2 regions of the Aeromonas sp. 25-AL00135 genome follow, and region 1 is predicted to be linked to the other one. Evidence: riboswitches for the same ligand, from Rfam matches in the RefSeq annotation. Region 1 holds a riboswitch; the other holds the start of a gene.
The links. A riboswitch is a leader RNA that binds a small molecule or an ion and turns the genes downstream of it on or off. The one in region 1 is predicted to bind lysine.
Positions count from the first base shown of each region.

Region 2: it holds a riboswitch for lysine, as region 1 does, so the genes downstream of both, ACW5XC_RS09385 (Na+/H+ antiporter NhaC family protein) here and lysC (lysine-sensitive aspartokinase 3) in region 1, are expected to answer to the same signal.

Region 1 is NZ_JBSTYQ010000005.1:95,420-98,833, reverse strand. Features, by position in the region: gene argA (amino-acid N-acetyltransferase) at 225-1,553, shown strand; lysine riboswitch at 1,661-1,884, shown strand; gene lysC (lysine-sensitive aspartokinase 3) at 1,975-3,387, shown strand.
Region 2 is NZ_JBSTYQ010000008.1:95,562-98,975, reverse strand. Features, by position in the region: gene ACW5XC_RS09395 (cob(I)yrinic acid a,c-diamide adenosyltransferase) at 1-293, shown strand, start outside; gene ACW5XC_RS09390 (H-NS family histone-like protein) at 363-767, opposite strand; lysine riboswitch at 1,070-1,241, shown strand; gene ACW5XC_RS09385 (Na+/H+ antiporter NhaC family protein) at 1,330-2,910, shown strand; gene ACW5XC_RS09380 (thymidine kinase) at 3,002-3,414, shown strand, end outside.

The sequences.
Region 1 (3,414 bases):
GAAAAGGAGCATCGAAGATAGCAGTTTATCGCGCCGGATCAACCGGCTGGCCCCTCCCCGCTCGCCCCAACGGCCATCTGCGCTTCCAACCATCCTTTCCCGATCTGCACGGCCAAGTCGCCCCGCGTAGACCAGAAACGGCCAAAATCAATATTTAGTCTTGATTTGTGAATTAATTTTCATATATTGAGCCAATCGCTGTTTTTTTATGGAAGAAATATCAAGTGCGTGAACGCGAACCCAGTCTGGTCAATGCCTTCCGGCAATCCACCCCCTATGTCAATGTGCATCGGGGTGCCACCTTTGTGCTGATGATGGGGGGAGAAGCCATCTGCCACCCCAACTTCGCCAATATCGTCAGCGATATCGCCCTGCTGCAGACACTGGGCATACGCCTGGTGCTGGTGTTTGGTTCACGTCCGCAAAACGATGAAGCGCTGGCCCGCGCCGGTATCGAGGCCCAGTATCACAAGCGGATCCGGGTCACCGATGACGAGAGTTTCACCATCATCAAGCAAGTGTGTGGCGGCCTGCAATATGACATCACCGCCCAGCTCTCCATGGGGCTCGCCAACACCCCCATGCAGGGGGCGCGGATCAGCGTGGTGAGCGGCAACTTTGTCACCGCACAGCCGCTGGGGGTGGATGATGGCATCGACTTTTGCCACAGCGGCCGGGTGCGCCGCATCGACGTGGAGGGGATCACTCGCCAGCTCGACCAGAAGAGTCTGGTGCTTATCTCCCCCATCGGCTGCTCGGTCACCGGCGAGAGCTTTAACCTGAGCTCGGAAGAGGTAGCCCGCCGGGTGGCGGTCGACCTCAAGGCGGACAAGCTTATCTGTTTCAGCAGCACCCAAGGGGTGATGGACAGACACGGCGAGGCTATCTCCGAGCTTTTCCCCGAACAGGCCGAAGAGCTGCTGGTGGAGCTGGAACAAGCGGGCGAAGAGATGTCCGGCACCGCCCGCTACCTGCGTGCGGCCATTGCCTCTTGCCGTGGCGGCGTGCCCCGCTCCCATCTGGTGAGCTATCAGGATGATGGCGCCATGCTGCAGGAGCTGTTCAGTCGCGACGGCCTCGGCACCCAGATCGTGCGGGAAAGCGCCGAGCAGGCCCGCGCCGCCACCATCGAGGATATCGGCGGCATTCTGGATCTCATTCGCCCGCTGGAGGAGGAAGGTATTCTGGTGCGCCGCTCCCGCGAGCAGCTGGAGATGGAGATCGACAAGTTCACCATCATCGAGCGCGATGGCCTCATCATCGGCTGCGCGGCCCTCTACTGCTTTATGGAAGAGGCGATGGCGGAGATGGCCTGCGTCGCTATCCACCCCGACTATCGCAACTCCAACCGGGGAGATCAGCTGGTGGCCAAGGTAGCCGAGCGGGCCAAACGGCTTGGCATTCGCCGCCTGTTCGTGCTCACCACCCGCTCCATCCACTGGTTCCGGGAGCGGGGCTTCGATCCGCTGGAAGTGGAAGATCTGCCGGTGGCGCGCCAGCGTCTCTACAACTGGCAGCGCCGTTCCAAGGTTTTGTCAAAGACCATTGCCTAAGTCATTGATCCTGCGTTGAGTTAGCTGACAATTTGAACTTTTTCACAAACTCGATTGACAGTGCAATCCAACGCAGGTTATTTCTAAACGCACTCCACCGCCCTGGTGGAGCCAGAAGAGGAGCGCTGCCCAGGCAGCCCAAGGGAGGACGCCAGCGTCCGGTGAACTTGGGTCAGGGGGAGCAGCGCCGAGACGAGTGAGGAGACTGGTGACCTCAACGTCGGCTGCGGGGGCTGAATCCCCCGGGTTGTCATCGGTAGTGATCATCCCCCACCGCGCCCTGTCAGGGGCGGTACGGGATGGGCTCTGCAGGTGGAGTGCTTCTGGCCGGGATAGCTTCGTTCATTCCTGCCATTTTCAGCCTCCTCCTCTCTTTTTTGCCCGATGGAACCGGAATCTTAAAATAAGACAGGAGTAAGCAATGAGCCCGATCAATGTCGCCAAGTTTGGCGGAACCAGTGTCGCCAACTTCCCGGCCATGAATCACTGCGCCGATATCGTGCTGGCCAATCCCGCCACCCGGGTGGTGGTACTGAGTGCCAGCGCCGGTGTCACCAACCTGCTGGTCGCCCTGGCACAAGGTGAGCTGGACGAAGCGGGCCGCGACGAGCAGCTGGCCAAACTGGCCGGGATCCAGCAGGCCATTCTGGCCGATCTCGGCAACCCCGTTGATGTGAGCGCCCTCATTCATGGCCAGCTGGACGAAATTCGCCTCATGGCCCAGCAAGCCCACCAGCATACCGATGCGGAGCTGGCCGACCGCCTCATCGCCTGCGGCGAGCTGATGTCTACCCGTCTCTTTACCGAACTGCTGCGCCAGCGCGGCGTCAAGGCCCACTGGCAGGATGTGCGCCAGCTGATGCGCACCGACAGCCGCTTTGGCAAAGCCACCGTCGATCTGGCCACCACCCGCACTCTCTGCCAGCAGACGCTGGGCCCGCAGCTGGGCGATAGCCTTATCATCACCCAGGGCTTTATCGGCGCCGATGGCGATGGGCGCACCACCACGCTGGGGCGCGGCGGCTCTGACTACAGCGCGGCCCTGCTCGCCGAAGCGCTCGATGCCGCCAGTATCGAGATCTGGACCGATGTGCCCGGCATCTACACCACGGATCCGCGCCTTGTCACCCGGGCTCGCCCCATTCCCGAAATCAGCTTTGTCGAGGCGGCCGAGATGGCCACTTTCGGCGCCAAGGTGCTGCACCCCGCCACCCTGCAACCGGCGGTGCGCCAGAATATTCCGGTGTTTGTCGGCTCAGCCAAGGATCCTGCCGCCGGTGGTACCTGGATCCGCGCCAGCACAGATTCAAGCCCGCTGTTTCGCGCCGTCGCCCTGCGCCGCCAGCAGGTGCTGGTGACCCTGCACAGCCTCAACATGTTCCACGCCTACGGCTTCCTGGCCGAAGTGTTCGGCATTCTGGCCCGTCACCGCATCTCGGTCGACCTCATCACTACCTCGGAAGTGAGCGTGTCACTGACCCTGGATCACACCGGCAGCCAGAGCAACGGCGAGCCGATCCTGAGCGACAAGGTACTGGCCGAGCTGGGCCAGCTTTGCAAGGTGGAGGTGGAAACCGGTCTGGCACTGGTGGCGCTCATCGGCAACCGGATGAGCGAAGTGAACGGGGTGGGCAGTCAGGTCTTTGACGCCCTGCGCGAGCACAACATCCGGATGATCTGCTACGGCGCCAGCGCCCACAACCTCTGCTTCCTGGTCAAGGAGAGCGAGGCGGGCAATATCGTCAACCGCCTCCATCAGGAGTTGCTGGACAGATCCTCAACCGAGGCAATTTCGAACACGCAACAGGGCGCCCGCAAGGTTGATGCCGATTAGTTAAGGATCAATTGATCGATCCTCTTG
Region 2 (3,414 bases), on a different contig from region 1:
TTGAACAGCAGATAGATCGTTATAGTGAGCCATTGCCGCCGCTGCGCCAATTTATATTGCCCGGTGGTTCCCGTGCCGCGGCGCAAGCACATGTGGTGCGTACTCTGGTGCGTCATTGCGAGCGCTTGCTGCTGACATTGAGCCGGGAAGAGCGGGTCAATCCCGAGGTGCTGCCCTATCTGAACCGGATGAGTGACTGGTTCTTTACCGTTGCCCGCTATCTCATCTGCGTGGCAGGGGATCGTGAAGTGCTGTGGGTCAAGGCAGCAGATCGCCCGCAATCGGCTATCTGATATGTCACATTTAAGCGGCAATAAAAAACCTCGCCAAGGCGAGGTTTTTTATTAGCAACGAGATTGAGATCAGATAGCAAAGTCTTCCAGTGATTTGCCTGCTGCCACTGCGCTGGCAATAGCCGAAGGCATACGGCCCTGACCGGTCCAGGTTTTCTCTACGCCATTATCCTGATAGCGATATTTGGCAGGACGTGGTGCCCGCTTGGCTTTTTCTGATTTGCCGGGGTTGGTAGCGACAGCGCTTACCAATTCTGCCGGGTCAATACCGGCGGCTTTCAGCATTTCGCTATATTCGTTAATTTTCCGCAGATGCTCTTCACGGGCCTGACGCTCGGCAGCTTCATCCTGCTGACGCTCAGCAACGATCGCAGAGAGTTTTTCCAGTGCCTCTTCCAGTTGTTCCAGAGAAAGTTCGCGGCAGGTCGCACGCAGACTGCGGATATTAAGCAGTACCTTTAAAAATTCATTCATAGGAGTTACCACGTCGAGTCAGAGAAAAATATTATGTTCCAGCTGATTCTTGCTTGGCGATTTAAATAAGTCAAGCCGGGTTAAATATAATATCCGTGGGGAACATCAATACAGATATTTAATATGGCCTGCAATAGGCTTGGAGATTGGATGCTAATGAAGCTGCAGTAGGTGAAAATAGCGTCAAAACAGGCGTTGTTGCATCATTTGACTACCATTTTTCGACCTTGATATGTTTATCGTGACTATTTAATCAAAAAACTTGCTATAAGCTGCCATCTCGATAAAATGTGCGGCGAATACCTTTAAGTAGAGGCGCGCTGCCTATGAGTATTTGTGCGGAGGGTGATGCCTGTGATGCACAAGGAAAGGAGTCAGCGCCGAAGTGGCCAGGCCATCATACCGGGCTGCTGGTTCTGCATCTAATAGGTGCAGGACTGCCATAGTCATCCACTATGGAGCGCTACCTGAAGGGGCTGAGGAGTATGACCTCCCCATAGGTTTTGTTTCTTTAGATCCTCTCGGTAGATCTCCACCTGTAATCTTTAGGTGCAAAGAGATCATGGACATTAGTCATTTCGCCGACTCCGGTTGGTCCGTTCTTCCCCCCCTGTTGGCTGTCGCGCTGGCGATCATGACCCGCCGCGTGCTGCTGTCCCTTGGTGTGGGCATCGTCACCGGCAGTTTGCTGCTCAATCAGTTTTCGCCCCTCGAATCCCTGCATTACATGTTGAATACCGTGCTCAAGATCTTCTGGGTCGATGGCGCGCTCAATCGTGACAACGTCAACATGATCCTGTTTATGCTGCTGCTGGGTGGCCTCATCAGCCTGATGAGCGTCTCCGGGGCGACCCGTGCCTTTGCCGAGTGGGCCGAGCGTCGTGCCAAGACCCGCAAGGGCGCCAAAGCCCTGACTGGCATGATGGTGTTTGCCTTCTTTATCGATGACTTCTTCCACAGCCTGTCGGTGGGGGCCATCTGCCGTCCGGTGACCGACCGCTTCCAGATCTCCCGTGCCAAACTGGCTTATCTGCTGGACTCTACCGCAGCGCCGGTCTGCGTGCTGATGCCCATTTCCTCTTGGGGCGCCTATATCATCGCTCTGGTTGGCGGCATCATGGCGGCACACGGTCTGACTGAACAGAGCCCCATCGCGGCATTTGTCGAGATGATCCCGATGAACCTCTACGCCGTCTTCACCCTGATCATGGTGCTGGTGGTGATTTCATTCCAACTCGACATCGGCCCGATGCGTCAACACGAAGCGTGGGCGCTGGAAGGCAAGCTGTGGGATGAGTCCAAGGGCCGCCCCATCGGTCTGGATATGGAGAGCCCGGAGGAGAGCAACGGCGGCATGATCGACATGGTACTGCCGATCCTGACCCTGACCGCCGCCACCATCTATTTCATGATCGATTCCGGTGCTGCGGTGCTGAGCGAGAAAGGGCTGCCATTCAGCGTGCTCGGCTCGTTCGAAAATACCAACGTCGGCTCTTCGCTGGTCTACGGTGCCCTGTGCAGTCTGGTGGTCTCCATCGGTCTGGCGATGCGCCTGAAGCTGGGAGCCAAGAACTGGATCAAGGCCGCGCCGCAAGGCGTCATGGCCATGCTGCCAGCCATCAACATCCTGCTGTTTGCCTGGACCATCGGTGCCGTGGTGCGCGACGTGGAGACCGGCAAGTACCTGGCTTCGCTGGCTAACGGCAACCTGCCGATCGAAGTGCTACCTGCCGTGGTCTTTATCCTCTCCTGTGCCATGGCGTTTGCTACCGGTACCAGCTGGGGTACCTTCGGCATCATGCTGCCCCTGGCCGGTGACATGGCCGCCGCCAGCGACATCAGCCTGATGTTGCCGATGCTGGCTGCGGTACTGGCTGGCTCGGTGTTCGGGGATCACAGCTCACCCATCTCCAGCACCAGCATCCTCTCTGCCACCGGTGCCGGTTGCCATCACATCGATCACGTGATGACCCAGCTGCCCTATGCACTGGCCATCGCCTTCGGCGCGGCCATCGGTTACCTGGCGATGGGCTTGATGCACTCCAGCCTGGCCGGTTTCAGTATCAGCGCCCTCTGGTTCGTGCTTTTTACCGGCTATCACCTGAAAAAGGCCAAAGCGCGGCCAGTGCTGGCCACCGCGTAACATTTATAGAGCAAGGGGCCCGCGGGCCCCTTGGTTTTGTCAGGGGCTTTGGTTAGCATGCGCCCCATAAATTCAGTTTCGGAACAGTATCATGGCTTCACTGCACTACAAATTTGCCACCATGAATTCAGGCAAATCCACCCAGCTCATTCAGGCGCACTTCAACTATCTGGAGCGGGGCATGCATCCTCTGGCGATGACGCCAGCCATCGATGACCGTTTCGGGGTCGGGGTGATCAGTGCCCGGGTTGGCCTTGAACTGAAGGTGGACGTGTTCAGCGACAGCTGTGATCTGTTTGAAATGGTGAAAGAGCGCCATGCAAAGAAACATATCGATGTCTTTATCGTGGACGAGGCCCAGTTCCTGACCCGTGAACAGGTCTACCAGTTGGCCCGCATCGTCGATGAGCAGGATATTCCGGTGATGGCCTATGGCCTCAAGACCGATTTTCGCGGCGAGCTGTTCCCGGGTTCCTACCATCTGCTCTGTCTGGCCGACAAGTT